Antarctobacter heliothermus: one gene and its partner. The protein of the gene in region 1 interacts with the protein of each later gene in a pairwise test. Links are inferred from orthologs where the notes say so. Each region holds a gene or a part of one and is shown on either strand. Other genes may lie near its edges.

Region 1 (14,523 bases):
TCAACATGGCCGCGCCGCAGGTTGCCCCGTCGCAAGTTGCAAGCGTCGAACCTGTTCCTGTCGAGCCGGTCCAGCGCGAGGCGCAGACGCCAATCCTGACAGAACTCGCCCGTAACATTCCTTCTGTGCCGCCGGTGGCGCGCCCGGACAACATCGCGCTGGCGGCCGTTCTTGCGGCAGCGCCTGCGCCGACGCCGCTGCCCACACCTGTTGCACCCACTCCCGTACCAGCCGCGCCGGTTGCGGACACTATTCCTGTGGCGCCAGTCGCGACACCAGACCCGGCGCCCGCGCCGCAACTGGCCCTGCCGCGCGTTACGGTTGAACCGACTCCGGGCATTACTGTGGTGGCCGTGGCGGAAACTTGGGTCGAGGTCACATCACCCTCGGGCAAGAAACTGTTGGCGCGGTTGCTAAAACCCGGCGACAGCTATGAAGTGCCGCAGACCGAACAGGCCGCGACAATCTTTTCCGGCAACGCCGGTGGCGTGTTCTTTGCAGTCAATGGCCAGACCTACGGCCCCTATGGCCAAAGCGGACAGTTTGGCCGCGATCTTGCCCTGTCGGCAGAGACGATCCAGAAAGAACTGCAAGTGGCTGACCTGACGCAGAACCAGACACTTGCCAAGGTGGTGGCCGAGCTGAACCTTCAGGGACAGTGATCGCGCGAAATGTGACGTGATGGCGGGTGGTCTGGCCCCGCCCGAACGACTATGTTCCCCGCGAATGCAAGCTAACACAGGACTGAGCGCATGAGCCTCAACCACGTCCGCCCGTGGCGCAACATCTATCGTCGCAAATCACGTCAGATCATGGTCGGCAATGTGCCTGTCGGTGGTGATGCCCCGATAACCGTGCAGACCATGACCAACACGGTCACCACGGACATTCCCGGCACCATTGCACAGGTGCAGGCCGCCGCCGAGGCGGGGGCCGATATCGTCCGTATTTCTGTGCCTGATCAGGACTCGTCCCGTGCGCTCAAGGAAATCGTGCGTGAAAGCCCGGTGCCGATCGTTGCGGACATTCATTTCCACTACAAACGCGGGATTGAGGCCGCCGAGGCCGGGGCTGCCTGCCTGCGGATCAATCCCGGCAACATCGGCAGTCAGGACCGCGTGCGCGAGGTCATCAAGGCCGCGCGCGACCACAACTGTTCCATTCGGATTGGTGTAAACGCGGGATCGCTGGAAAAGCACCTGCTGGAAAAATACGCTGAGCCGTGCCCCGACGCCATGGTCGAGAGCGGGCTGGATCACATCAAGATCCTGCAAGACAACGACTTTCACGAATTCAAGATCAGCTGCAAGGCGTCTGATGTCTTCATGGCCGCGGCCGCCTATCAACAGCTTGCCGATCAGACTGACGCGCCGATCCACCTCGGCATCACCGAGGCGGGCGGGCTGATGTCCGGCACAATCAAATCCGCCATCGGGTTGGGCAACCTTTTGTGGATGGGGATTGGCGACACGATCCGGGTGTCGCTGTCGGCGGACCCGGTCGAAGAGGTCAAGGTTGGATATGAGATCCTGAAATCTCTGGGCCTGCGCCATCGCGGCGTCAATATCATCTCTTGTCCGTCTTGTGCGCGACAGGGGTTCGACGTGATCAAGACCGTCGAGACGCTGGAAAAGCGATTGGAACACATCAAGACACCGATGAGCCTGTCGATCATCGGCTGCGTGGTCAACGGGCCGGGTGAGGCGCTGATGACCGATGTCGGGTTCACCGGCGGCGGTGCGGGCAGCGGTATGGTCTATCTGGCGGGCAAGGCCAGCCACAAGATGTCCAATGACCAGATGGTCGAACACATCGTGGAAGAGGTTGAAAAGCGCGCGGCGGTCATTGATGCCGAAGAGGCCGCAGCGTCCGAGGCTGCAGAGTAACGCCTAGCCGCCCGTGTCCGTCAGATAACGGTGCAGGACAAACGCAGGCATGTGCCCGCGGATCAACCTGTCGCGCATGACGTAGGATGGCAGTATGTCCAGACCCAGCGCCGCCATCGTGGCGGCGTTGTCTGTGGCCGTCGTATCCAACACGGCAACCCTGATCCCCAGATCCTGTGAAATCTGACGCAGCTCCGATAGCGCAACGTCGCAATCGGGGCAGTCCGGGCCTATCAACAGCGCGATGGACGGAACCCCCTCCGGCCCAAACCCTGGGCTTGACGGGTCAAATAGATCTTCTTGACGCGCAATCCCGTCAAGATCGGCCTGCCGTTCATCACTATACAGATCGATCGGCGCAGAAGGCGCGTTCAGCGCCCGAATGCGCCCAAGAAACTCTGCCTGCAAGCCGCTGTCGCTTGAGGGAAAGGGACCATCGTCCGCGCCCAACGGTCCGGCAAGACAGGAAAACGCGGCGACTGTGAGCAGCCGCCGCGCATGGTGTGGGATCATTGGGTGTCGCGGACCTCGTCGACGATCTGGCGCATGGTTGGCAGCGGGGCGTAGCCGCGCACCATCTGGTCGCCAAAGACAAAACTGGGGGTGCCGTTGATGTTCATCGCCAGCGCCAGTTCCCGGGTCTCGGTGATCCGGCGGGTGACTTCGTCGCTGTCCATCTCGGCCATGATGGCTTCGGCATCCAGACCCAGAGTTTCGGCAATGCGGCGCAGTGGGCCATCGCCGGGGTTACCTTCGAGGGTGATCAGCGCGTCATGAACCGATTTATAGGCCTCGTTGCCCGCGACGATCTGTGTGGCAATGGCAAAGCGCGACGACACCAGAGATGCCTCACCCAGAATGGGGAACTCCTTGACGATGTAACGGATATTGCCATCGGATTCGATCAGTTCCAGCACCTCAGGGTGCGCGCGCCGGCAGAAACCACAGCGGTAATCGGAGAACTCGATCACGGTCACATCGCCGTCGGGATTGCCGCCGACCCAGGAGAACCCGTCATCCATCAGGCGCGCCATATTGTCCGCGACCAGCGTGTCGTCCTGCGCAACTTGTGCGGCTTTTTCGCGCTCTTCCAGAACGGCGACGGCCTCCATGATGACCTGAGGGTTTTCCAGCAGGTAGGCGCGCACTTCTGCACCAAAAGCCGTTTTTTGCTCAGCCGTCATGTTGGCGAAATCGAACGGATCGGCGTCCTGCGCCATGGCCACAGGCGCGGCCAAGAAACAAAGAGCCGCCGCAGAGGCGCGCAGGGCAGGTTTGGAAAGGAACATGGGAACTCCCGAAAAAAGTGTGGTTTTGGTTACTTGGCTCGTTTCGCCGCATCTAGCACATCTTGCGCCCGTTGCCACGGGGCAGAGCCGCGCGGCAGTGTGGCAATGGCGCGTTCAGCGTGCAGTTTGGCGTCTTTCATGCGGCCTTGCAGGGCATAGCGTTCGGCGGTGGACACCGACGCCATCCCGTTCTGGCCGGTCTTGGCATAGGCCACCGCCAGATCACGCAGCAGGCGGGCATCGGTGAAATCACGCCCGCGCGCGGTCTCCAGTGCGCGTAATGCCTGTTTCGGCTGACCGGCGGCCAGCAGGGCGCGGCCCAACCCGCCAAGGATCAGCGGTTCCCGCGGGGCGCGGTTGGCGGCGGCCTGATAGACCTGCACTGCCGCGCCGAACTGGCGCGATTCCAACAGGATCTGGCCTTTGAGTTCCATCAGATAGGGATCTGTCGGACGCAACGCCAGCGCGCGGTCGATGGCGCCGAGGGATTTCTTGAGGTTGGATTGGCGGTGATAGGCCACCGCCTCGCGCATGTAGGCGATGTCCTGACTGCCGCTGTCCTTGAGCCGCCGCAAGGTCCAAGACGGCGCACGTTTGAAGGCGGTCAGTTTGCCTTGCGCGCGTTTGAACCAGTATTGCGCGGTGGCGTTCCGTTCGGTGCTTTTGGTGCCGGCCACCAACCCTTCGAGGGCGCGCAGTCGGTCACGGGTCAGCGGGTGGGTGCGCATGTAGGGGTCTTGGCGCCCAACCGACAGTGCCTCTTGGCCACGAAACAGTTTTTGCACCTCCAACGCGCCGCGCGGGTCAATCCCGGCGCGGACCATAAAGCGCACCGATGAAATGTCGGCGGCGGATTCCTCTGCCCGGGTGTGGGAAAAGAACAGCCGCATGGCAGAGCCTTGGGCCCCAAGGGCCACGCCTGCGGCAGCCTGACTGTTGGCGCCCGCTGCGGCAGCAGCGGCGGCAAGTGCCATGCCGATCCCGGCGGCGGTGCGCGCGGCGCGCAGGTTGCCCATTCGGCGGGTGATATGCCCGTTCGAGATATGCGCCGCCTCATGCGCGATGACCGCCTGCAATGCCTCGGCACTGTCGAGTTTCATGATCAGCCCCGAATGCAGAAAGATATGTTGCGTGTCGGTAACAAAGGCGTTCAGCGATCCGTCGTCGATCACGATGATATCGACCTGTTGCGGGCTGAGACCGGCGGCGCTGAGGATCGGCGCGGCTAGCTGGCGCAACGCGTATTCAATATCGGCATCGCGCAGCAGCGTCGTCGCGGCCTGTACCGGGGCGGCGGCGATCAGGCTGAATGCTGTGACCAGTGCGATCATCCTTGGCAGGATCGGTGTGCGGATCATTGACGGGTGGCTCCTTCCACTCGTAAGCGGTGTTGGCGACACAGTAGAGAGGCGGACATGCGGAGTTCAAGGCGCGGAGCGGTCGATCCCTTTATCGTGATGGACGTGATGGAGGCCGCAAGGCAGGCCGAAGAGGCCGGACGGCGGATCATCCACATGGAAGTGGGCCAGCCCAGCACACCTGCCCCCGCCGCCGCTCGGGCGGCGTTGGCGCAGGCGATGGAGCGGGACACGCTGGGGTATACCGTGGCGCTTGGCCTGCCGGCACTGCGCGCAAGAATCGCGAAACTCTATGCTCAGTGGTACGGGGTCGATCTTGATCCCGCCCGCGTCGTTGTCACGCCCGGCTCTTCGGGCGGCTTTATTCTGGCCTTCACGGCGTTGTTTGATGCCGGAGAGCGGGTGGCGCTGGGGGCGCCGGGCTATCCGTCTTACCGCCAGATCCTCAAGGCGCTGGATCTGGTACCGGTAGAGGTGCAGACCTCGGCGGAAAATCGCCTGCAACCCACGCCCGAGGATCTGGCCGGGGTCGAGTATGAGGGCCTGATGGTCGCGAGTCCGGCGAATCCCACCGGGACGATGCTGGACAAACCGGCGCTTGCGGCCCTGATCGGGGCGGCGCAGGCGCGCGGCGCGGCCTTTCTGTCGGATGAGATTTATCACGGCATTGAGTACGACAAGCGCGCCGTGACTGCGCTGGAGATCAGCGACGATGTGGTGGTGATCAACTCGTTCTCCAAATTCTTTTCCATGACCGGCTGGCGCGTCGGCTGGCTGGTGGTGCCAGAGGGGATGGTGCGACAGGTCGAGCGTCTGGCGCAGAATCTGTTCATCTGTCCGCCCCACGCGGCGCAAATCGCGGCGTTGGCGGCGCTGGATGCGCAGGATGAGTTGAAGGGCAATCTGGCGGTCTACACTCGCAACCGAGCCTTGATGATGGAGGGGCTGCCAAAGGCCGGGTTTGATCGGATCGCGCCGCCGGACGGGGCCTTTTACGTCTATGCTGATGTCAGTCACCTGACGGACGACAGCCGCGCCTTTGCGCGAGACATTCTGGATCAGGCGGGTGTGGCGGTGACGCCGGGGTTGGATTTTGACCCGGTACGCGGTGGCGGCACGCTGCGGTTTTCCTATGCGCGGGCCACGGCGGACATCGAAGAAGGACTGGCGCGGCTAACAGCCTATATGGCGGCGCGCGGATAACTGACGCGTGCGTCGCCAATCGGCCACTGATAGACTGGGCGCAAACCACCGGAACCGGGGCTCATGAGCAGATTTTTTACCTTAGTGTTGGCGCTGTGCCTGTGGTGCGGCGCGCTGACCGCGCAGGACACGGGTCTGGCTCGTCTGACCGGCGGCGTGATCGAGGATCGCCGGCAGGGCGCAACAGAGATAGAACTGACCCTGTCGCAGGGGGTGCCGTGGCGGCTGTTCACTCTGACCGATCCAGACCGGCTTGTGCTGGACTTTGCCGAGGTCGACTGGCAGGGGGCTGACCCCGAAGAGATAGACCAGAGCGACCGGATAGCCGCCCTCCGCATGGGGCTGTTCCGGCCCGGTTGGTCGCGGCTGGTGGCAGAACTGGCCGCTCCGATGGCGGTAGAGCGGGCCGAGATGCGCGTGACCCCGGACGGCGCGGGTGCGACACTGGCCTTGCGGTTGATTTCGACCGATGCGGACAGTTTTGTCGCCGCCGCCGGGCAGCCTGCCGATCCAACATGGGTGCAGACCCGGCCCAAGGCGCGGCGCGTGGTCGCTGATCCGGACCGCCCGTTGACTATCGTGCTGGACCCCGGCCATGGCGGTATTGATCCGGGGGCGCGGCGCGACGGCGTCAGCGAGGCGGATCTGATGCTGCTCTTTGCGAAGGAACTGCGCGAGGTACTGCTGCGCGCCGGTGACTACCGCGTGGTGTTGACCCGACAGGAAGACCAGTTTGTCTCGCTGGAGGCGCGGGTGAAACTGGCCCATGACGCCGGCGCTGACCTGTTTATCTCTCTGCACGCTGATGCCCTGTCCGAAGGCGTGGCGCATGGCGCGGCGGTTTACACTCTGGCCGAAGAGGCATCGGACGCGGCCTCGGCGGCGCTGGCGGAACGGCATGACCGCGATGACCTGCTGGCCGGGCTGGACCTGTCAGGAACCGATGATCGCGTGGCGCAGATCCTGATGGATCTTGCGCGGCTGGACAACACGCCACGCAGTCAGGCGCTGGCGGGGCATATCATTGGCGGGATCGAAAGCTCGCTGGGCCATGTTCACAAAGACCCGCTTCGGCAGGCGGCATTTTCGGTGCTCAAATCCGCCGACATTCCTTCTGTCCTGTTGGAACTGGGGTTCTTGTCGACAGAGGCCGATCTGCGAAGTTTACAGGATCCGGCGTGGCGCGCGGGGATGGCGGCGGGCATCCGTGACGGGCTGGCGGCATGGCTGGTCGAGGATGCGGCGCTGTCAGGACTTCGCCGACAGTAGGCAAACCCTTGCCCTATCGGCCAAACCCCGCGCGGTTGTGTTTTGACGCCACGCGTCTGGGCCTGTATTGAGGGGTTTGATCCGGCAATGGGGGCCGCAGGTGCTGCGTTTCATCTTTTCCTTCTTCGGGGCGATTTTCGCCGTTGTGACCATGGGCACCATGATGGTGGCGCTGACCATCGGGGCGGTGTTCTGGATGTACGGGCGCGATCTGCCCAGCCATGACCACTTGGCGCAATACACGCCACCGACGATCAGCCGGATCTATTCCACCGAAGGGGCTGTGATCGACGAATTCGCGCAAGAACGCCGGTTGTATACGCCTGCCGCCCAGATCCCCGATTTGGTCAAGGACGCGTTCATCTCTGCCGAGGACAAGAACTTTTACACCCATCAGGGCTATGACCTGCGCGGCATCGCCGCCGCCGCGGTGCAAGCAGTGCAAACCCGCGGTCGCGACGTGCGCGGTGCGTCCACCATCACCCAACAGGTGATGAAGAACTTTCTTCTGTCAGGCGACAGGCAGGCAGAGCGCAAGATCAAGGAAATCATCCTTGCCAGCCGGGTCGAGAATGCGCTGTCCAAGGAGAAGATCCTTGAACTGTACCTCAACGAGATCTTTCTTGGCCAAAACGCCTATGGTGTGACCGCCGCCGCACAGGTCTATTTCAACAAAAGCCTGTCAGAACTTGCACCGCATGAGGCGGCAATGCTGGCCTCTCTGCCCAAGGCACCGTCCGATTATCACCCCGTGCGCCGCAAGGAACGCTTGCAGGAACGTCGGGACTTCGTGCTGAAAGAGATGAATGAAAACGGCGTCATTGATGACGCCACCTATGAGATCGAGGTCGCGCAGCCGCTGCGGTCGGTCCAGAACGGCGATTTTGAACCTTACCAATTGTCATTGCCGCCGCGTGACTATTTCACCGATGAGATTCGCCGTCAGTTGAGCCGCGATTTCGGTGAGGATCAGTTCTTTTCCGGCGGTTATGCAGTCCGCGCGACGCTGGACGCCGAGATGCAGGAAAAGGCCGCTGCCTCGTTGCGGCGGGCTCTGGAAAAGTTCGACCGCGGTCAGGGCAAATGGCGTGGCACTGGCAAGACACTGGACGCTGCGCTGCTGTCTGATGAGACCGCATGGCGGGAGGCGTTGGCGCAGGTTCGCGTGGCGCGTGACGTCACGCTGGGCAACCCTTGGCATGTCGCAGTGGTGCGCGAGGTGCGCGACAATTCCCTGTTGATCGGGATCGAGGACGTGGCGCTGGATGACCCGCGCGGGGCAGAGGTACCGCGATCGGATACGGATTGGTTCTCGGGCAGCCTGAAAGAGAACTTTGAAGTTGGCGACGTGGTGCATGTGCGCGCCATCACTCAGGACACCGACGGCACGTTCATGCGCTGGTCGCTGCGGCAGGTGCCAGAGGTGCAAGGCGGCTTTATGGCGATGGACGCCCATACCGGGCGGGTGATTGCGATGCAGGGCGGGTTTTCCTACCAGCATTCGGTCTTTAATCGCGCAACGCAGGCACAGCGTCAGCCCGGCTCCAGCTTCAAACCCTTTGTCTATGCCTCCGCGCTGGACTCTGGCTATTCACCCGCCACCATCGTCGTGGACGCCCCGATCGAGATCAACACCGGCGGCAGCATCTGGCGACCGCAGAACGCTTCTCACAAGTTCTACGGGCCGACACCGCTGCGCACCGGCATCGAACAGTCGCGCAACCTGATGACCATCCGCCTCGCGCAAGAGGTGGGTATGGACATTGTTGCCAGCTACGCCGAGAAATTTGGCGTCTACGACCGCATGGGGCAGGTGCTGGCCAACGCGTTGGGGGCGGATGAGACAACCCTGTTCAAGATGGTCGCGGCCTATGCGATGTTCGCCAATGGTGGTCAGCGGGTCGAACCGACGCTGGTGGACCGTGTGCAGGATCGCTATGGCTCGACGGTATATTCGCATGAACAGGCATTGGGCAACAAACGGGTTTGCGTGGATTGCAGCAACCCTGAACTGGCCCCCGGTCAGGCCCCAAAGATTGCGGATGAACGCGAAAGGGTGATGAACGCGGTTACCGCCTATCAGCTGACCTCGATGATGCGCGGCGTGGTCGAACGCGGCACCGCCAGCCGCACGGTCAATCTCAGCGTGCCGACAGCAGGTAAGACGGGGACGACAAACGACGCCAAGGATGTCTGGTTTGTCGGCTTTACCTCCAACATCGTGGCGGGGTGCTACATCGGTTACGACACGCCCCGTTCGATGGGACGCGGTGCGTCGGGGGGCGGCATGTGCGGTCCGGTCTTTACCGAGTTCATGCGCGAAGCGGTCAAGAAATACGGCGGCGGGTCATTCAAGGTTCCCGAGGAATGCCAGTTCATCAAAATCGACCGTTTCTCCGGCGCGCGGTTGCCGAATGAGGCCAGCGGACCGAATGTGGTGTCTGAATGTTTCCGCCTTGGCGAAGAGCCGATCTTTGGCATCATGTTCGACGGCGGCTTTGCCATCTCCGGCAATTTCGACATGATCCAGCCGGACGGGTCGACCGTCGCACAAGAAGTCACAACGTCGACCGGGGACAAGGCCATTGTTGGACCGAAGGCGGGCTTTGGCACGCTGTCGTCGGGCGGATTGTACTAAGGGGTTGTACTAAAGGACTGTCCAATGCTCGGGTTCTGTGCGGGCTGGGTGCGGTTGGCCTGATCGCAGAATTCGCCCTGCACGGTTTCCCCGGCTTGCGAGCCTTCATGCCCCTTGGTATCACGCACCATTCGTAAGGACCGGGACAGGACCAGATAAGATGCGCGCAGAAATCCAGAACCATGTCGACAAGATCGAGAAATCGCTCGACCTGCTGGCGCAGCGCCTTGATTGGAACACCGCTCAGCACCGGCTGGAGGAATTCAACGCACGGGTTGAAGACCCCAACCTCTGGGATGATCCGGCGGCGGCGCAAAAACTGATGCGAGAACGTCAGCAGCTGGTCGACGCAATGGAAACCTATTCCGCGATGAAACAGGACTTAGCCGATCAGATGGAACTGATCGAACTGGGCGAGATGGAAGACGACGCCGAGGTTGTCGCCGAGGCCGAGCAAGCCATCACCGCGATGGTCGGCAAAGCTGCCAAGAAGGAACTTGAGGCGCTGCTGAACGGTGAAACGGACGGCAACGACGCCTTTCTGGAAATCAAGGCCGGCGCTGGCGGCACCGAGGCCTGCGACTGGGCCAACATGCTGGCGCGGATGTATGTTCGCTGGGCCGAAAAGCGCGGCTTTGAGGTAGACCTGCAAGAAGAACAGTCCGGCGGTGAGGCGGGCATCAAATCCGCCACCTACCAGATCAAGGGGCCAAACGCCTATGGCTGGCTGAAATCAGAAAGCGGCACGCATCGGTTGGTGCGCATTTCGCCTTTTGGCAAAGGCACACGAGAAACATCCTTTGCCGCTGTCGGGGCCTATCCAGTGATCGATGACAACATCGAGATTGAGGTGAACCCCGCCGATATCCGCATCGACACCTACCGGTCGTCCGGGGCGGGCGGGCAGCACGTCAACACCACTGACTCGGCTGTGCGGATCACCCACGCGCCCACCGGGATCGTTGTGACGTCGTCCGAGAAATCGCAGCACCAGAACCGGGACATCGCCATGAAGGCGTTGAAATCGCGGTTGTATCAGATGGAGTTGGACAAGCGGAATGCAGAGGTCAACGCCCTGCATGAGGCCAAAGGCGATGCCGGATGGGGCAACCAGATCCGGTCTTATGTCCTTCAGCCCTACCAGATGGTCAAAGATCTGCGCACCAACTATGAAACCGCCGATACCTCGGGCGTGCTGGATGGGGATCTTGATCCGTTCATGGCGGCGACGCTGGCAATGAATGTGTCGGGCAAAAGCCGCGCAGACGCGCAGTCCGAGGACTGACACACGACCAATCGCTAGTAGGACCGCAGCACCCCGCGAAAGGCAAAACTCTCGCGGGTCTTGCGTTCGGAAAACTTGGCGTTTCCATCCAGAAACTGCACCGTCAATGGGCGTCCGGCGGTTTCTGCCGCTAGGGTCAGTCCCGGTAGATGCGCCACGCCAGAGGCAAAGGCCAGAACGCGCGCGGGCGCATCCCGACCGGCCCAAACCTGCACCGCATCGGGGTCTGTCGGGTCGATCCGCTGGGCGATCACGCCGCCGGTGCCGGTGATCGGATCGGCGGGCAGCACCATCTCAAACAACTCGAACGCGCCGGTGGCGGTCGGGTCGAGGGCAAAGGCCATGATGATGCCGGACTGCGGATCAGTCGCGCCCAGCGGCAGGCGGGGTGGCGCCGCCGCCAGTTGGCGGGCCGCGGCGTCATAGTCGATCCGGAGCAACTCTCCGCGCCGCAGGATCCAGCTTTCCAACCGGGGGAACGGCGCGGCGAGAGAGGAGAGTTGGATTGCGGCGGTCTCTGGTTCTTGGGTTTGGTACTGGAACCGGGTTGTGCCCGTGACTGTCGCGGCAGCGGTGGTTACGAGGATCACAAGGATCATCGCAAACAACGACACTACCGCGTCCAGTTGATAGCTGTCGTCCGGCTCATCGGGGTGGCGACGTTGGCGTTTGCTCATTCCAGCGGTTCCTCTGTCGGACTTTCTGGCGGAGCGGTCATGATGACCGTGACCAACAGAATGGCGCGTTCCTGCGCGGTATCGCGGTTGGTGACATCGTCTGTCGCGTCGTTCATCTGACCGACCGCCTGTTGAAACCGTGTGACACAGCGGAACGCCCGCTGGTCTGACTCCAGTCGGACGCGGGTCATCAGCCTGTCGGGGCGCGGATGTGTGGCCAGCCAGGTGGCCGCATCAGAGGGCGACATGGGGGCGGAGGCGGTCAGCCACTCAGGCGTCGATGAGGTGGCAACCTCTCCCTCCGCACAACGCAGCACCACATCGGCCTGCGGCTGGCTATCCGGCCGGTCTTGTCGGTTGCTGGACAGGATGATCAGGATCAACAGGATGGCGGTGCCGCCGACAAAGGCATCCACCATGGCCAGCACCGGCGGTCGGATCAGACCGCGACGCAGCGGCCCGGTCATTCCAGACCGGCGCGGCGCGACAGGCGCTCCCAGGCCTGATCAATCGCCTTGGCCCCGATCAGACAGATCAGCGCGCCGATCAATCCCAACAGCGTGGTGTCAAAGGCAACATGCAGTTCCGACAGCACAGGTTGTAGCGCGTCCGGGTTGCCGATGGCCCCGGGCAGCGACTCGATCGCGCCGGATAGGCCAACAACCGTGCCCAGAAAGCCCAGCATCGGAAAGGCTGTCAGGCCCAGCCGCAAGGGATCTGCGATGACGTCGCCCTCTGTGGCAAGATCAAAGGCGTCCAGCCGCCGCTGTTCCGGGTGACCGGCGCGCAACCTGCGGGCCGCGAACAACCGTGTCAGTTGCGCCAAGGGCGTCAACAGGCCCGCGCGTGCCTCATGGCGGGCGACTAGGCGGGTGTCGATGGCAAGGCAGATCAGCTGGACGGAGATAAACAGCAGCGTGGCAAGACATCCGGCGGCAAAGACCAGCCGGACCGGATCACCAAGGAGACGCGTCAAAAGGGGATACCCGCTGTCGTCGGGGGGGGCATCGGACGCAGCGCCGGGTAGGAGCGTGAGTTCGGTAGGCACGTCGGAATTCGGTAAAACACCCGGCGCAGCATCTGGCGGCGTGTCACCAAATCCCGCCACCCATGAGGTCACAGTCTGAGTCAGATCGCGCGCTGCGTCGGCGATGCTGCGGGGGTCCGTCAGTCCCAGATCGCGGAACAGGGCCACCGTCAACGCCACCAGTGCGGCACAGATCAGCAGGCTGCGCCAAGGGCGGACTGGCAAAATACCGTTGTCCTGATCCGCGGCGCGCGGCATCGGGGTCATGTCACTCCATCCCGCGCAGGGTCGCCAACAGGGCGCGGACCTCAGCCTGTCTTGCGGCCATTTCCGTACGACGGGCAATCAACCCGTCGATCTGGTCCAGCGTCTCGGCAGAGGCGCCGAAGCCCGCGTTTTCCTCTTGCAGCGCAATCTCTGCATCCAGTTCAGCCAGAACATCGGACAACTGCTTGTCCAGCGTCAAGGCGACCTCGATCAGGTCGGCATTCTCTGTCGCAGGGACTGGATCTGCGGCATGGGTTTCGGCGTGCAAGGGCAGGGCCGATACGCCAAGAGCCGCCAAGCCAAGGGAAAAACCAAATGCCGGAACGCAGGCCCCCAAACGGGGAGCCTGCGCGATCCGGCCTTTCGCACTCATCTCAGTTCTCGACGAGATTGGGATCACGCTTGCGCAGCGCGTCTTCGACCTGCGCGACACGGTCGGCCCCTTGCTGGATGATGCCGGTGGCGTCGGCAAACAGCTGTTGGATCTGGTCATAGCGGCGCAGTTTGATCAGGAAAACGATGCGCTTGCGCTCTGCCTCGACGGCCCGGATGCGACGTTCCAGCGCCTCGAATTCAGACACAAGCGTGCCGCGCTGATCGGAAAACACCTGCGCGTCTTCCAGAAAGGCCTCTTCGAAATCAAGGAACCCTTCGACCTTGGCGGCCTGCGCGTCAACCTTGGCGGATTCTTCCAATGCTTGCAGGCGGGTGACATAGCTGCCGTCGGGATCGCCCACGGCGGCATGGGCGCGCAGGGTGGCGATCATCTCGTCAAAGGCGGCGTCGGCCTCATTCAGTTCAATGGTGGCAAGGTCTATTTCTGCCGACAAGGTGTCGATCCGATCGATTGTCGCCTGCCGGGAGGCGGCGATATCTTCGATTACTTTGGCAAGCGATACCTCTTCCGGTTCGGCATCCTGCGCCTGTGCCGCGCCAGAAAACGACAGGGCAAGACCAAGGGCAATGGCGGTGGAAATACGTTTGAGAGAATGAAACATCTCGATACTCCTGCTTGAATGAGAGGCAAGGTGCGCGGGATCTCCGCACGACCTAGTTGCAAATGGACGGGTCGACAAAGCCGAGGCTGGTCAAAGACGAAAGATCGCGTTCAAGGCTGTCGACGACGACACTGATCTGCCTGTTTTGCTCTTCGGCACCGACCAGCGATTGTTGCAGTTGGGTCTGGAACACTTCGACCACGGCCTCGCAGTTGTCAAAGGTCCGGTTGGTACAGAATTCCTCGCCGCGTGAGGCGAACCATTTCGAATATTCCAGCCGGCAAGACGTGACTTGGCCCAGATTGTCGCTCAATTCATCGGCGCGCCCGCTCAGCGACGATGCACCGATATCAATCTGGATCAACATATCTTCGCCGATGCTACAGGCCAACGCCACCAATTCATCGCCGCTCAGGGGCCGGTCGCTGAGGCCCAGCGAGGGCATGGCATCGTATTCGCGTTGAACTACGCCGGTCTCACCGCTGAGGCAGCCGAACATCGCCTCCAGCGCAAGGCTGGACGTGGCGCAGGCGGGACGATCAGAAAAGAAGGCATCGAAGATGGCCAGACGGTCCTTGTTGCGCGCAATGACCCGGCTGGGTTCGCGCCGGATCTGGCGTTTTTCG
Region 2 (14,422 bases), 1.1 Mb from region 1 along the record:
CGTGCGATCCCCGCGATGGCCATGTCGAGGTCCGGGTTTCGGGCCCGAAGATCCTCATATTCGGAAGTGTCCAACATTGACGATGCGGCGGGACAAGTGAACAGCCATGTCCCCCCGTCGCAGGCCATCAGAAAGGCCTGCTTGGACCGAAACTGCTCTGGAAGAAAACGGATCCAGATGGCGGTGTCCTTTGTCCGGATCGTCGGCATTTCGCCCGGCCCCCGGTAATCCATCCAGAACGTCAGTCCGTTCGGCGTCGCGAAGGTACTTTTCACATCCGGCTTGCTCATCAGCCGGGCAATGTCCCGGTCAGAACATAGCGCAACACCTGCACCACCTGTTCCGGCGTGCGGGCGACTGCCAGGGCGGCGGCATCCACCTCTTTCAGGGCGTGATCGTGTTCAGGCGGTTGCAGGATAATCAGCGATTTCGACAGAGCACTGGCATAGCCTGCGTCAAAGGCTGCGTTCCATTGTTTGTATTTGTCGCCAAAGCGGACGACAACGACATCGGCATCGGCAATTCCCTTGCGGGTGCGAATTGCGTTGACCTGCGCGCCCTTGTGGTCGTGCCAGAACTTGTCGGGTTCCTGCCCGAGGATCTCTACGCCGCAATCGTCGCTGGCACCGTGGTCTGTTACCGGCGCGTTGAACGTGATGTCCAAACCCTGTGCGCCTTCGATGATCTGTTCGCGCCAGTCGGTGTGGATCTCTCCTGAAAGATAGACGTTCAGTCCCATGTCCGCTCCTTTCCATGAAAAAGGGCGCGATGTGCGCCCCGTCTCTTGTCAACATATCCGGCCTTGCGCCTGTGGCAAGGTGTGGGGGGCGTCATGCCCAAGGCATGCTTGCAGCATGCCCCCCGTCTCCCTTCGGTCGACTCCCCCGGGATATTTTTGGACAGAAGAAACCGGGAGGAGGTGCGGCCGCTTCAGCCGTCTTTGCGAATGACTTCGTTTTTGGGATCATAGGGACTGTCGTGGGTCACGGTAGCGTCCCAAAGTTGATCCAGCATCTTGACCTTCAGCGCCGTGCCTTCAATCGCGTGTTCGGGTTTGACGTAGCCCATGCCAACGGACTTGCCAAAGTGAACCGAATACCCGCCTGAGGTCAGGCGCCCGACGCGAGTGCCGTCCGCGGCATACAGCGCCTCTCGCCCCCAAGGGTCCGCATCCGACGGGCCGTCGATCAGTAGGGTCACGCATTTGGAGCGGATGCCGGTCTCTTCCAGCTTTGCCTTGCCGTGGAACTCCTTGGACAGGTCGACAAAGCGTGGCAGATCGGCCTCCAGCGGGGTGGCGTCACGACCGAGTTCGTTGCCGAAAGCGCGGTAGGATTTCTCCTGCCGCAGCCAGTTTTGCGCCCGAGCGCCGACCAGCTTCATCCCGTGCTTTTCCCCTGCGCTCACCAATTGGTCCCACAGGTTGTTCTGCATCTCAATCGGGTGGTGCAGTTCCCAGCCAAGCTCACCAGTATAGGCGACGCGGATCGCCATGACCGGCACCATGCCTAGTTCGATGTTGCGCATGGTCAGCCATGGGAACCGTTTGTTGGACAGCACGATGTTGGGGTCGGCATCCTTGACGATCTCCTTGAGTACATCGCGCGATTTCGGCCCGGCAATGGCAAAGACCCCCCACTGCGTTGTCACGTCATGGCAAGAGATCCAGCCAAACTCAGCCCGCTTGTCCTCTATCGCTTTTTGCAGAAAGTCGCTGTCATAGGCTGTCCAAGCGCCTGCAGAGACAAGGTAGTAGCGGTCCTCATCCAGCCGTACGATGGTGTATTCCGTGCGCGTTGTCCCGTGACTGGTCAGCGCGTAGGTCAGGTTGATGCGGCCGACCTTGGGCAGTTTGTTGCAGGTGAACCAGTCGAGGAACTGCGTTGCCCCCGGTCCTTCGACGATGTGTTTGGTGAAGGCGGTAGCGTCAATCAGGCCCACGCTCTCCCGCACAGCCTTGGCCTCTTCCACCGCATGGTGCCACCAGCCACCACGGCGGAACGACCGCGCGTCATGGTCAAACGAGCCCGGCGCATCCAGCGGCCCGTAGTAGTTTGGCCGCTCCCAGCCATTCACACAGCCGAATTGCGCGCCCAACGCTTTTTGGCGATCATAGGCAGGCGCGGTGCGCAGCGGACGGGCGGCTGGGCGTTCCTCATCCGGGTGGTGCAGAATGTAGACGTGTTCATAGGCTTCTTCGTTCTTGGTCACGGCGTATTCGGTGGTCATCCAGCCGCCGAACCGTTTCGGGTCAAGTGAGGCCATGTCGATCTCTGCCTCGCCCTCTACCATCAGCTGCGCAAGGTAGTGACCGGTGCCGCCCGCTGCGGTGATCCCGAAGGAAAAGCCTTCGGCCAGCCACATGTTGCGCAGTCCGGGCGCGGGGCCAAGCAGCGGGTTGCCGTCGGGCGTATAGCAAATTGGACCGTTGAAATCGTCCTTGAGGCCACAGTCTTCGCAGGACGGGATCCGGTGGATCATCGCCATGTATTGCGCCTCGATCCGTTCCAGATCCAACTGGAACAGATCGGCGCGGAAACTGTCCGGCACGCCATAGGCAAAGCGCGCGGGCGCGTGTTTTTCATAGACGCCCAGGATCCAGCCGCCCCGTTCCTCACGCACATAGCTTTGTGCATCGGCGTCGCGGATGACAGGATGCTCGGCGTTTGTCTTACGGAATTCGACGAGGGCCGGATCCTGCTCCATCACGATGAACTGATGTTCGACCGGGATGGCCGGGATCTTGATCCCCAGAAGTTGCGCGGTGCGTTGCGCGTGGTTGCCCGTGGCGGTGACCACATGTTCGGCGATGATGACCATCTGTTCGTCGCTTGGGACCAGGTTTCCGCCCCTTTCGACCATCTTGGTGACCGTGACCTCCCAATGCTCTCCGGTCCAGTGATAGCCATCCGCCTGCCACTTGCGTTCGATCAAGACCCCCCTTTGGCGCGCGCCCTTGGCCATGGCCATCGTGACATCCGCTGGGTTAATGTACCCGTCCGTCGGATGATACAGCGCACCTTCCAGATCTTCGGTGCGGATCAGCGGCCAGCGGTCCTTGATCTGCGCGGGCGTCATCCATTCATAGGGCACACCGCAGGTCTCGGCGGTCGAGGCATAGAGCATATATTCGTCCATGCGCTCTTGCGTCTGGGCCATGCGCAGGTTGCCAACCACGGAAAACCCAGCGTTCAGCCCGGTCTCTTCTTCCAGCGTTTTGTAGAACCGGATTGAGTAGTCGTGGATGTGGGTCGTGGCGAAAGACATGTTGAAGTAGGGCAACAGGCCAGCCGCATGCCATGTGCTGCCCGACGTCAGTTCATCGCGTTCCAGCAGCATCACGTCATCCCAGCCCGCCTTGGCCAGATGATAGGCAATCGAGGTGCCGACGGCACCGCCGCCGACGACCAAAGCTTTGACATGGGTTTTCATCACACGACTCTCCCGTTCTTTGAAAGAGTGCATAGCGCGCCGCGCAGACCCGCGCCGCGCGCGCCCGACATCTCAGGTAGGGAAAACGACGCCGCCCCGTGCAAGGCGCGGGGCGGCGTACGAAAAATCACACGGCAGCCGGGGCGTACCGACCTTTGGCAGCCGACCGGGCCTAATGCGGCACAGGCCGCCAAACGCGTTCAGCAGTCGTAGAGATAGGTGAAGACCAGCGTATCGGTCGTCCACTGACCCGTGGGCTGACAGTTGTGAAAAACCTGTCGATCACCGCTGACCTGCACGCGCAATTGGTTTGCCGCGACCGGCCCCTCTACATGGTACTCGCTGGGGCTACCGGGACAAGCGCTGGAGAATACGCGCGCCGTACCCGAATACCAGTTGCCATTCTTGACCCCGTTGAACAACAAGGTGCCGGGACGCACGCCCGCCGGCCATTGCCAGTTGTGCGGCGTTGTCTCGTAGCTGATCCAACGGCTGTTGCCTTGCGCCTGTAAACGCATCACCGATCCGTTGTGATCCCAGCAGGAATCGGCGGCGGCCTGACTGGCAATCAGACTGGCAAGAATCAATGTCAAAAATCGTTTCATTGGTGTTCCTTTAGCTTTTGGTAGAATGACCTGACCTCATCTTCCGCCTGCGATAAGTGACCTGTCAAACATTTTTGAACGACGCGCCCCGCCGCCAGTTTGCCGAATTTGTCCCGCCGCCGACGAACCCATGCCGCTAGTGAGCGTCGCAGTTGCAAGCATAGGGTGAACAGCAGTGTTTCATGTCGTTCGCAGGGGTCGTTGTCGTTCTCGAACTGACCCGGACTACCGGTGTGGGCGCCTTTTGCGCCGACTATGCCGCCCAGGGGTCGTGTACAGACTCTGAGCTTGGTGGGTTCAATGCCACCAGGTCCAACTCGCTGGAACACGCAACCTATCAGGGTGTGCGTTGGCCTGAGGTCCGCGTCTCGGTCAAAACGGACCACAACGGAGCCCGGCCGCATCGTTTGGGCGTCTTCGAGGCACGGCTCGACGAGGTTGACTGATGATCACGGCCCGCGCGCCGGACCTCCACATCGAACGCTTCTGTCAGACCAACGACCTCAGCGGTATTCGCCCTCAGTCAGTGACATCTGACAACGAAATGCCGCGGGCGCTTCACGCCAAGTTCGCACTGACTTTGACAGAGTAGGCGGTGCTGACGCGAGCACGGGCCTGTACAAGTCACGGTCACACTTGATCTTGTCTCGATATTGCGGCGACATGCGGCGATTCCCCGCTGATTAGGCCGCTCGCCCCCCTTCCGCATCAACCGGCGCAGGCCTATAAGAGCGTTGGCCCGGACTGGAAGAGTCGCGGGCCAATGAGGCAATGGGGCAATAATAAAATGTTTGGCATGGATAAACTCCTTGGCCTGTTCTCGTCGGACATGGCCATCGACCTTGGGACCGCGAACACACTGGTCTACGTCAAGGGCAAGGGAATTGTTTTGTCTGAGCCGTCCGTCGTCGCCTACCATATCAAGGACGGGGTCAAGAAGGTGTTGGCCGTCGGTGAGGATGCAAAGCTGATGCTTGGCAGGACGCCCGGCAGCATTGAGGCGATCCGCCCGATGCGCGAAGGCGTGATCGCGGATTTCGACACCGCCGAGGCGATGATCAAAGAATTCATCCGCAAGGTTCACCGCCGCTCGACCTTTTCCAAACCGAAAATCATCGTCTGCGTTCCGCATGGTGCGACTCCGGTCGAAAAACGCGCAATCCGACAGTCGGTTCTGTCAGCGGGTGCGCGGAAGGCCGGTCTGATCGCCGAACCCATCGCGGCGGCCATTGGTGCGGGGATGCCGATCACCGACCCGACCGGCAACATGGTCGTCGACATCGGTGGTGGTACGACCGAGGTCGCCGTGCTGTCACTGGGTGACATCGTTTACGCGCGGTCTGTGCGTGTCGGCGGTGACCGCATGGATGAGGCAATCATCAACTACCTGCGTCGTCAGCAAAACCTGCTGGTGGGCGAATCCACCGCCGAACGGATCAAGACGTCGATCGGCACGGCACGGATGCCCGACGACGGGCGCGGTTCTTCGATGCAGATCCGCGGACGCGACCTGCTGAACGGTGTGCCCAAGGAAACAGAGATCAGCCAAGCCCAAGTGGCCGAGGCGCTGTCCGAACCGGTGCAGGCGATCTGCGAGGCGGTGATGACCGCGCTGGAGGCGACCCCGCCGGATCTGGCTGCCGACATTGTTGACCGGGGCGTGATGCTGACCGGCGGCGGCGCGCTGTTGGGCGATCTGGATCTGGCGCTGCGCGAACAGACCGGACTGGCGGTTTCCATCGCGGACGAGTCGCTCAATTGTGTGGCTCTGGGCACGGGCAAGGCTCTGGAATACGAAAAGCAACTCCGCCACGCGATCGACTACGATAGCTAAGAATGCCGCGGGCCAAGGCGATTTCTCGGCGAGAGATCGTTCCCCCCAACTCCCGCTGTATTTGATCCAAGGCATTCTGTAACATCCGCCAACCCCGATGCGAGAGACCCTTGGCCAGCGACCGCAACGCACAAGACGATTTCACCGGCCCGCTCAAGCGGTTGCTGCTGGTCGTTCTAGCGCTGTCTCTGGCGGGCATCTTTCTGCTCTGGCGGATCGACAGCCCGCGCGTCGAACGATTTCGTGCGCAGGTCGTGGATGCGGTGGTGCCGCGCATGGACTGGGCGATGGCGCCGGTCACCGCCTCTGTCCGGCTTGTGCGCGATTTCCAGAGCTATCAGCGCCTCTACGAACAGAATGAGGAACTGCGCCGCGAGCTGCGCAAGATGACCGCCTGGAAAGAGGCGGCCTTGCAGCTGGAGCAAGAAAACGCCCGCCTGCGCGATCTGAACAACGTGCGGCTGGACCCGCGCCTGACCTTCATTACCGCCGTGGTACTGGCGGACAGCGGGTCGCCCTTTCGGCAATCTGTGTTGATCAACGTGGGCTCCCGCGATGGAATCGTCGACGGCTGGGCCACGATGGACGGCATCGGCCTTGTCGGGCGCGTGTCCGGCGTAGGGGCCAATACCAGCCGCGTGATCCTGCTGACCGATGCCACCAGCCGCATTCCGGCAGAAATCCAACCCTCGGGCCAGCGCGCGCTGATCGCCGGAGACAACACATCCGCCCCACCCATCGACTTTCTGGAAAACCCTGACCTTGTCCGCCCCGGCGACCGCATCGTGACCACTGGCGACGGTGAGGTGTTTCCACCCGGCCTGCTGATCGGGCAAGTGGCCGAAGATCCCGGTGGGCGTTTGCGCGTGCGTTTGGCCGCAGACTACGAACGGCTGGAGTTTCTGCGCGTCTTGCGGGATCACGGCACGCGACGAGTCGATTCGCCCTCGTCGCTGATTCTGCCCGAGGAATTGCCGGATGCCGGCGTCCCGCCCACAGCAGCACCTGACGTGGTTTCGGGGGACGGCGGAGATGGCTGAAAACAGCCCCGCGCGGCTCTGGAGCATGCGGGCGACCTATTTCGGCCTCGCGTTTGTAGTCTTTTTCTTTCACCTGTTGCCGCTGCAGATCATGCCGTCGCGCGTCGCCGGGCCGGATATTCTGACGGTGCTCACCTTTGCATGGGCGCTGCGCAGGCCCAGCTATGTGCCGATGCTGTCAGTGGCGGTGGTCATGCTGCTGGCTGATTTTCTGTTCCATCGTCCGCCCGGCCTATGGGCGCTTCTTGTGCTTCTGGCCGCTGAATGGCTCAAGGTACGCGGTCGGCATGTCCGCGAGAATACCTTTGTCGCTGAGTGGATCACCGCCGCCACGGCGCTATTTGTTGTAACCGTGATATACCGCGTCATTCTGGCGGTCTTGATCGTGACGCCAGGAATGCTTTCTCTATGGGTGATGCAATATGGTATGACGGTTGCGGTCTATCCGCTGGTCGCCGCGATCAGCTATCTGGCCTTGGGTGTGCGCCGAAGCACCCCCGGAGAATATGATCACACAGGACGCCCGCTATGAGACGCACGTCACGCGAAACCCAGGAAAGTGCCCGCCGCATCACCCGGCGCGGGCTGATCCTTGGCGGCGGCCAACTGGTCTTTGCCGGGGTTCTGGCGCTGCGGATGCGCCACATGCAGGTCGATCAGGCGGATGAATTTCGCCTGCTGGCCGAAGAAAACCGCATCAATATCCGGCTGATCCCACCCGCGCGGGGCCGCATCTTTGACCGCGAAGGTCGGGTGATCGCCGAAAACGAACAGACCTACCGCATCACCCTGACGCGTGAGGACGCAGGCGATGTAGGCACGGTCATCCAGCGGTTGGGCCAACTGGTGGAACTGGATGAGGGTGATCTCAACCGCGCGTTGGCAGAAATGGAACGCACGCCACCGTTCTTTCCAGTCACCGTGGCCGACCGCGTCACATGGGAGGACATCAGCCGCGTCGCCGTCAACGCCCCGGCCCTGCCGGGTGTGACGACAGAGGTTGGCCTTAGCCGTTTTTACCCCGGACGTGATCTCTATGCTCATGTGGCGGGCTATGTCGGTCCGGTCTCGGAGCGCGACCTGAGCCGCTATGAGGATCCGCCGCCGGTGCTGCGCATCCCGCGCTTTCAGATCGGCAAGGTCGGGGTCGAGGCGAATTATGAGCAAGAGCTGCGCGGCAGCGCCGGGGCCAAGCGGGTCGAGGTCAACGCCGTGGGCCGCGTTATGCGCGAACTTGACCGCCGCGAGGGTGTGGCAGGGGCCGATCTGCAACTGACGGTCGATACTGCATTGCAGGACTATGTGCAGGCGCGGCTGGGCCCCGACAGTGCCTCTGTTGTGGTGATGGATCTGGAACACGGCGATCTGCTGGCCATCGCCTCGTCACCCTCCTACGATCCCAACAAGTTCGTGCGCGGCATTTCCGTCAAGGACTACGGCGAATTGCGCGACAACGATCACCGCCCGCTGGCGTCCAAGACGGTGCAAGACGCCTATCCGCCCGGCTCGACCTTCAAGATGGTTACGGCACTTGCCGCGATGGACGCGGGACTGATGGCGCCGGACGATACCGTCTGGTGCCCCGGCCATCTTGAGGTCGGCGGGCGGAAGTTCCACTGCTGGAAACGTGTCGGCCACGGCCACATGAACCTAGAACAAAGCCTGCGCGAAAGCTGTGACGTCTATTACTACGATCTGGCGCTGAAGGTCGGGATCGAACGCATTGCCGCCATGGCCCGCAAGCTGGGCATGGGAGAGTCGCATGACATTCCCATGTCGGCGGTGACCAGCGGGCTGGTTCCGGACAAGGCATGGAAACTGCGCGAACGCGGTGCAGACTGGGTGATCGGCGATTCCGTAAACGCCTCCATCGGTCAGGGGTTTGTACTGGCTTCTCCGTTGCAACTCGCCGTCATGTCCGCACGGATTGCGACCGGACGGGCAATCACTCCGCGTCTGGTCAAGAGCGTAGACGGTGTCGAAGCGGCCCGGCCCGCTGCCGGCGATCTGGGCCTGAACCCCAACCACCTGCTGCAGGTACGCCGCGCCATGTTTGCCGTGTCGAACCACCGCCATGGCACTGCATATCGGTCGCGCATCGTAGCCGAAGGGCTACGCATGGCGGGCAAGACCGGCACCAGCCAGGTCCGCAATATCACCGCCGCTGAACGCGCGCGTGGCGTGACCTCAAACGACGATCTGCCTTGGGATCGGCGTGACCATGCGCTGTTTGTCAATTTTGCCCCCTTCGACAACCCGCGTATCGCCGTGTCGGTGGTGGTCGAACATGGCGGCGGCGGCAGCGCCGTCGCAGCACCCATCGCGCGCGACGTTACGTTGCAGGCGCTGTATGGCGAAGACCCGCCGCTAGAGGCCTATCCGACCGCCGACCGCCGCCGCGTCAAGGCGTTGCAGGAACGGCTTGCGCGCGAACGCGACGGACGCCGCGCAGGCGGGAGCGACAGCGCGTGACCTATCTTGAATACAACGTAAAAACGGTTCCGACCGGCTGGCGCAAGATCCTGCATCTGAACTGGCCGCTGGTAGTGTTGCTGGCTGCCGTGGCTGGTGTCGGTTTCCTGATGCTCTACTCAGTTGCGGGTGGCTCGTTCAGCCCGTGGGCAGAACCGCAGATCAAACGGTTCGGTTTGGGTCTCGCGCTCATGTTCATCGTTGCCATGGTGCCGATCTATTTCTGGCGCAACATGGCTTTGATCGCCTATGTCGGCTCACTCGGCCTTCTGGTCATGGTCGAATTCTTCGGCGCCGTGGGCATGGGCGCCCAGCGCTGGATCGACCTTGGTTTCATGCGACTGCAACCCTCCGAGGTGATGAAAATTGCGATGGTCATGCTGTTGGCCGCCTACTATGACCGACTACCGCTCAGCCGCACCTCCCGTCCTTTGTGGGTGCTGGTCCCCATCCTCATCATCCTGCTTCCCACCGGACTGGTGTTGACCCAGCCCGACCTTGGTACAGCGATCCTGCTGATGACGGCGGGCGGGTTGATGATGTTCCTCGCCGGGGTCCACTGGCTTTATTTCGCAACCGTGCTGGGCGCGGCCTGCGGCGGCATCTGGGCGGTGTTCAAATCGCGCGGCACCGAATGGCAATTGCTGGAAGACTACCAGTTCCGTCGCATCGACACCTTCCTTGATCCGTCATCCGACCCACTGGGCGCGGGTTATCACATCACGCAGGCCAAAATCGCCATGGGGTCCGGCGGTTGGACCGGGCGCGGCTTCATGCAGGGCACTCAAAGCCGTCTGAACTTTCTGCCAGAGAAACACACAGACTTTATTTTCAATACGTTGGCGGAGGAGTTCGGCTTTATCGGCGGTGTCTCCCTGCTGGCGCTCTATGTGCTGATCCTGCTGTTTTGTATCGTAGCAGCAATCCAGAACCGCGACCGTTTCTCATCGTTGTTGATCCTGGGGGTCGGGCTGACCTTTTTCCTGTACTTTGCGGTAAACATGTCGATGGTCATGGGGCTGGCCCCGGTTGTCGGTGTGCCCTTGCCGATGGTCAGCTACGGCGGCTCTGCGATGCTGGTGCTGATGCTGGCCTTTGGCATGGTGCAAAGCGCGCATATCCACCGGCCAAGGCAGACCTGACGGCTTTCCTTTCCACCCGCTCCTCCTTTAAGCAGTCGGACGACACAGCAAAGGAGCACAGCCATGCCCAACATCCTTTTCGCCGCCCGCTCCGAAAGCTGGGACGAATATGAAACGCCGCTGAACGCCGCGCTCGACGCGACCGGCCTGCCGTACACCTTGGGCACAGACATTGCCCCCGAACAGGTCGACTATATCGTCTATGCCCCAAACTCGGACGTGCAGGATTTCACTCCCTTCACGCGGCTGAAGGCGGTGCTGAATCTCTGGGCCGGGGTCGAAGATGTGGTGGGCAACAGCACGTTGACCGTACCGCTGGCCCGCATGGTCGACGAGGACGGTCTGACGCAGGGCATGGTGGAATGGGTGACGGGCCATACGCTGCGCCATCACCTGGGTATGGACGCACATATCGTGAACCCGGATCGGGCGTGGGACACGACCCCGCCACCGCTGTCTGCGGATCGCCCAGTCACGATACTTGGCCTTGGGACATTGGGACAGGCCTGCGCCCACGCGCTGACCGCTCTGGGATTTCCTGTCAGCGGGTGGAGCCGGTCCGCCAAGAACCTGCCCGGAATCACGACCTACGCCGGGGATGACGGCCTGCACGACGCTTTGCGCGATGCGCAGATTGTCATTCTGCTGCTGCCCGACACCGCCGCCACAGCCAACGTCATCAACGCCGGCACTCTGGCCGTGATGGCCCCCGGCGCGATGATCCTGAACCCCGGACGCGGCCCGCTGATTGACGATGACGCGCTGTTGGCCGCGCTGGACAGCGGCCAGATCAGCCATGCCACGCTGGATGTGTTCCGCACCGAACCGCTGCCCGATGATCACACCTATTGGACCCACCCAAAAGTCACGGTGACTCCGCACATCGCCTCCACCACGCGGCCAGAGACGGCCGCGCGTGTCATTGCCGACAATATCCGCCGTGCAGAGGACGGCACGCCACTGCAGCATGTCGTGGACCGCAACGCCGGGTACTGACGTGCGCGCTGTCCCGGGCTTGACCCGAGACTTTCCAGCAGCCACAAGCCAGAGGCCCCGGATCAGGTCCGGGGCGCGTGACCGCCCAGACTTCAGGATGCCCCATGCCCTTTGACCGCAACGTGAAAATCGCCCCGTCCATCCTCTCTGCCGATTTCGCCGACTTCGGGCGCGAGATCCAAGCGATCGAGGCGCAAGGCGCCGACTGGATCCATGTCGATGTGATGGACGGGCACTTCGTGCCAAACCTCACCTTCGGCCCACCTGCCGTCAAAGCGTTCCGCAAACACGTCAAGACGGTCATGGACGTGCATCTGATGATCGCACCCGTTGATCCCTACATCGACGCCTATGCCGAGGCGGGCACTGACATCCTCACCGCGCATGTCGAGGCCGGCCCCCACACCCATCGCACCCTGCAAGCGATCCGCGCCGCCGGGATGAAGGCAGGCGTGGCGCTGAACCCCGGCACACCAGCACAGGCGGTTGAACACCTGCTGGATCTGGCCGATCTTGTCTGCGTCATGACTGTGAACCCCGGCTTTGGCGGGCAGAAATTCATCGACATGACCGATAAGGTGCGCACCCTGCGCGCCATGATCGGCGACCGCCCGGTGCATATCGAGATCGACGGCGGCGTGACGCCTGAAACCGCGCCGCTGGTGGTCAACGCTGGTGCGGACGTGCTGGTGGCGGGATCTGCCGTGTTCAAGGGCGGCTCGGTCGACAACCCCACGCCCTACGGCGACAACATCCGCGCCATCCGCATGGCCGCGACCACGCTGACCGCATGAGCCTCACCATTGCCTTTGACCTCGACGGCACCCTGATCGACAGCGTGGGCCATATTCATCACGGCGTCTCACAGGCGCTTTCGGAAATGGGTCTGCCAACAGTCAGCCGCGCGGACACTCAGGGGTTTGTCGGACGCGGCCTGCCGATCCTGCTGCAACAGGTGCTGGACCACATCGGTGCGCCACAGGCACATCACGCCGAACTGTCCCGCCGCACCATGTTCCACTATGTCGGCACACCGTCCGATCCGGCCTCGGTCTATCCCGGCGCGCGTGACGCGCTGACGGACCTGAAGGCGCAGGGGTTCCGTCTGACTCTGTGTACCAACAAACCGATAGAGGCCAGCCGCGCGTGCCTGCGTGATACCGGGTTGGACAAGTTTTTTGATATTGTAATCGGCGGCGACAGCCTGCCGACCCGCAAGCCCGACCCAGAGATGCTGTTTGCCGCGCTCGACGGCGCAACGCAGGTTCTCTACGTCGGCGATAGCGAAACCGACGCGGAAACCGCGCAGCGCGGCCAGGTTCCGTTCCTGCTCTACACCGAAGGCTACCGCACGACCCCGGTCGAGGCGCTGCCTCACACCGCCCGGTTTTCGGATTTCGCGGACCTTCCCGGTCTGGTGCAAATTCATATGTAACGGTCCCCGGTGGGCCACCATTGACCTGCCGAGTCCGCACATCAATGTGTACGGAGTATGCACCGGTTATGCAGGCGTTTTGTTCCCAAATAATGCTTTCATTTCTGTGCATTAACCATGGCTCTCCCGAGATCACGACCGATACTTGAAAACGCCCGTTCCCTTGGCGATCACCTCACCCGTTTCATCGGCAATCTGACCTTCGGCAAAAAATGTGCTCTTGCCGCCGCCAGTCTTCCACCCCTCGCCCTTCAGCATCACGCCCCGGGGGCGCGACAGATACTGTACATTCAAGTTCAACGTCAGACACATCTGTCGCCGCGCCGCATCGCCTGTCCAGCACCCGGCATAGCCCATGACAGTGTCCAGCAAGGACGCATGCACCCCGCCATGCGGATTGCCGTGCCGGTTCATCAAGAACGGCTCCAACGGCACGTCAAACGCGGCATATCCCTCGCGCCAATCGGTCATCACCATCCCGATGTGGGCGGCAAAAGCATAGGGATCTTCGCGTAAAGCCTCATCCATAACGGTGCCGGGCCTCCAACCCAAGTTTCGCAAACAGCGGCACATAAGCACCTAATTTTAGTGCCTTTTCGGGGTTCGCCGCATTGCCGTCAAGGGCGCGTTTCTTGACCCCCTGCAGGATCGCCGCCATGCGAAAGAACGCAAAGGAGACATAGAATCCAAGACTGTCGATGCCGTCGATGCCGCGCCGCGCACAATAGTCGGCCACAAAATCCGCATCCGACGGCAAACCCAGCGCCGCACGGTCCACCCCCGACAGACCGCGCCCTTCGGCCCCCGGCGGCAGTTGCCACTGCATCAACACACCCGCAAGGTCGGCATAGGGATGCCCCAGCGTCGACAACTCCCAATCCAGCACTGCGACACAGGCGGACCCGTCAGCAGCGAAAAGCAAATTGTCGATCCGGTAGTCGCCATGCACCAACGTCCGCTGCCCGTCCTCTTCGGGCATCGCCTCGCCCAGCCATGACATCAGCGTTTCCATATCGCGCAACTCTTCTGTCTCCGACGCGCGATACTGTTTGGTCCAGCGCCCCAACTGGCGCGCGTGATAATTCCCCGGCGCGCCGAAATCCTCCAACCCGACAGCAGCCAGATCAACGTCATGGATCGCAGCCAGAACCCGGCTCATTTCGTCCACGATCGCCGCGCGGCCCTTTGCTGTCTCTCCCGGCAGCGAAGGGTCAACATGGTTACGGCCGTCGATGTGTTCCATGACATAGAACATCGACCCCAGCACGGTCTTGTCCTCACACAGTGCGAACACCTGAGGGACCGGCACGGATGTCCCGGCCAGCGCCCGTTGCACACGAAACTCCCGGTCCACCGCATGGGCGGATTTCAACAAGTCCCCAGCGGGCTTGCGGCGCAACACATAGGCCCCCGAGGGACTCTCCAGCTGGAAGGTCGGATTGGACTGGCCAACCACGAATTTCTCT

What was found.
Region 2: the proteins of ANTHELSMS3_RS15845 (region 1) and mrdA interact in binary tests that used the Escherichia coli proteins (3 or more experiments, as listed by UniProt). The link is inferred for Antarctobacter heliothermus from one-to-one orthologs.

Annotation. Positions count from the first base shown.
Region 1 is NZ_CP022540.1:3,285,496-3,300,018, forward strand. The notes cover bases 6,774-9,874. They hold ANTHELSMS3_RS15845 (penicillin-binding protein 1A), read left to right. Parts: upstream 6,774-7,105; coding sequence 7,106-9,643; downstream 9,644-9,874. Other genes in these bases: ANTHELSMS3_RS15840 (N-acetylmuramoyl-L-alanine amidase), read left to right, coding at 6,774-7,005; prfB (peptide chain release factor 2), read left to right, coding at 9,804-9,874. Also shown: ANTHELSMS3_RS15810 (helix-turn-helix domain-containing protein), read left to right, coding at 1-662; ispG (flavodoxin-dependent (E)-4-hydroxy-3-methylbut-2-enyl-diphosphate synthase), read left to right, coding at 753-1,886; ANTHELSMS3_RS15820 (hypothetical protein), read right to left, coding at 1,890-2,399; ANTHELSMS3_RS15825 (DsbA family protein), read right to left, coding at 2,396-3,175; ANTHELSMS3_RS15830 (M48 family metalloprotease), read right to left, coding at 3,205-4,533; ANTHELSMS3_RS15835 (aminotransferase class I/II-fold pyridoxal phosphate-dependent enzyme), read left to right, coding at 4,591-5,736; more of ANTHELSMS3_RS15840, read left to right, coding at 5,800-6,773; more of prfB, read left to right, coding at 9,875-10,928; ANTHELSMS3_RS15855 (hypothetical protein), read right to left, coding at 10,943-11,605; ANTHELSMS3_RS15860 (hypothetical protein), read right to left, coding at 11,602-12,072; ANTHELSMS3_RS15865 (MotA/TolQ/ExbB proton channel family protein), read right to left, coding at 12,069-12,899; ANTHELSMS3_RS15870 (hypothetical protein), read right to left, coding at 12,901-13,272; ANTHELSMS3_RS15875 (hypothetical protein), read right to left, coding at 13,274-13,897; ANTHELSMS3_RS15880 (hypothetical protein), read right to left, coding at 13,950-14,523. UniProt on the Escherichia coli protein: Cell wall formation. Synthesis of cross-linked peptidoglycan from the lipid intermediates.
Region 2 is NZ_CP022540.1:2,231,210-2,245,631, reverse strand. The notes cover bases 6,912-9,911. They hold mrdA (penicillin-binding protein 2), read left to right. Parts: upstream 6,912-7,439; coding sequence 7,440-9,383; downstream 9,384-9,911. Other genes in these bases: rodA (rod shape-determining protein RodA), read left to right, coding at 9,380-9,911; ANTHELSMS3_RS10650 (rod shape-determining protein MreD), read left to right, coding at 6,912-7,443. Outside these bases: ANTHELSMS3_RS10685 (hypothetical protein), read right to left, coding at 1-290; ANTHELSMS3_RS10680 (YtoQ family protein), read right to left, coding at 290-739; ANTHELSMS3_RS10675 (GcvT family protein), read right to left, coding at 931-3,432; ANTHELSMS3_RS10670 (hypothetical protein), read right to left, coding at 3,633-4,037; ANTHELSMS3_RS10665 (hypothetical protein), read left to right, coding at 4,220-4,483; ANTHELSMS3_RS10660 (rod shape-determining protein), read left to right, coding at 4,825-5,871; rod shape-determining protein MreC, read left to right, coding at 5,982-6,911; more of ANTHELSMS3_RS10650, read left to right, coding at 6,904-6,911; more of rodA, read left to right, coding at 9,912-10,525; ANTHELSMS3_RS10635 (2-hydroxyacid dehydrogenase), read left to right, coding at 10,589-11,521; rpe (ribulose-phosphate 3-epimerase), read left to right, coding at 11,626-12,315; ANTHELSMS3_RS10625 (HAD-IA family hydrolase), read left to right, coding at 12,312-12,956; ANTHELSMS3_RS10620 (PaaI family thioesterase), read right to left, coding at 13,089-13,484; ANTHELSMS3_RS10615 (phosphotransferase family protein), read right to left, coding at 13,477-14,422. UniProt on the Escherichia coli protein: Catalyzes cross-linking of the peptidoglycan cell wall. Responsible for the determination of the rod shape of the cell. Is probably required for lateral peptidoglycan synthesis and maintenance of the correct diameter during lateral and centripetal growth.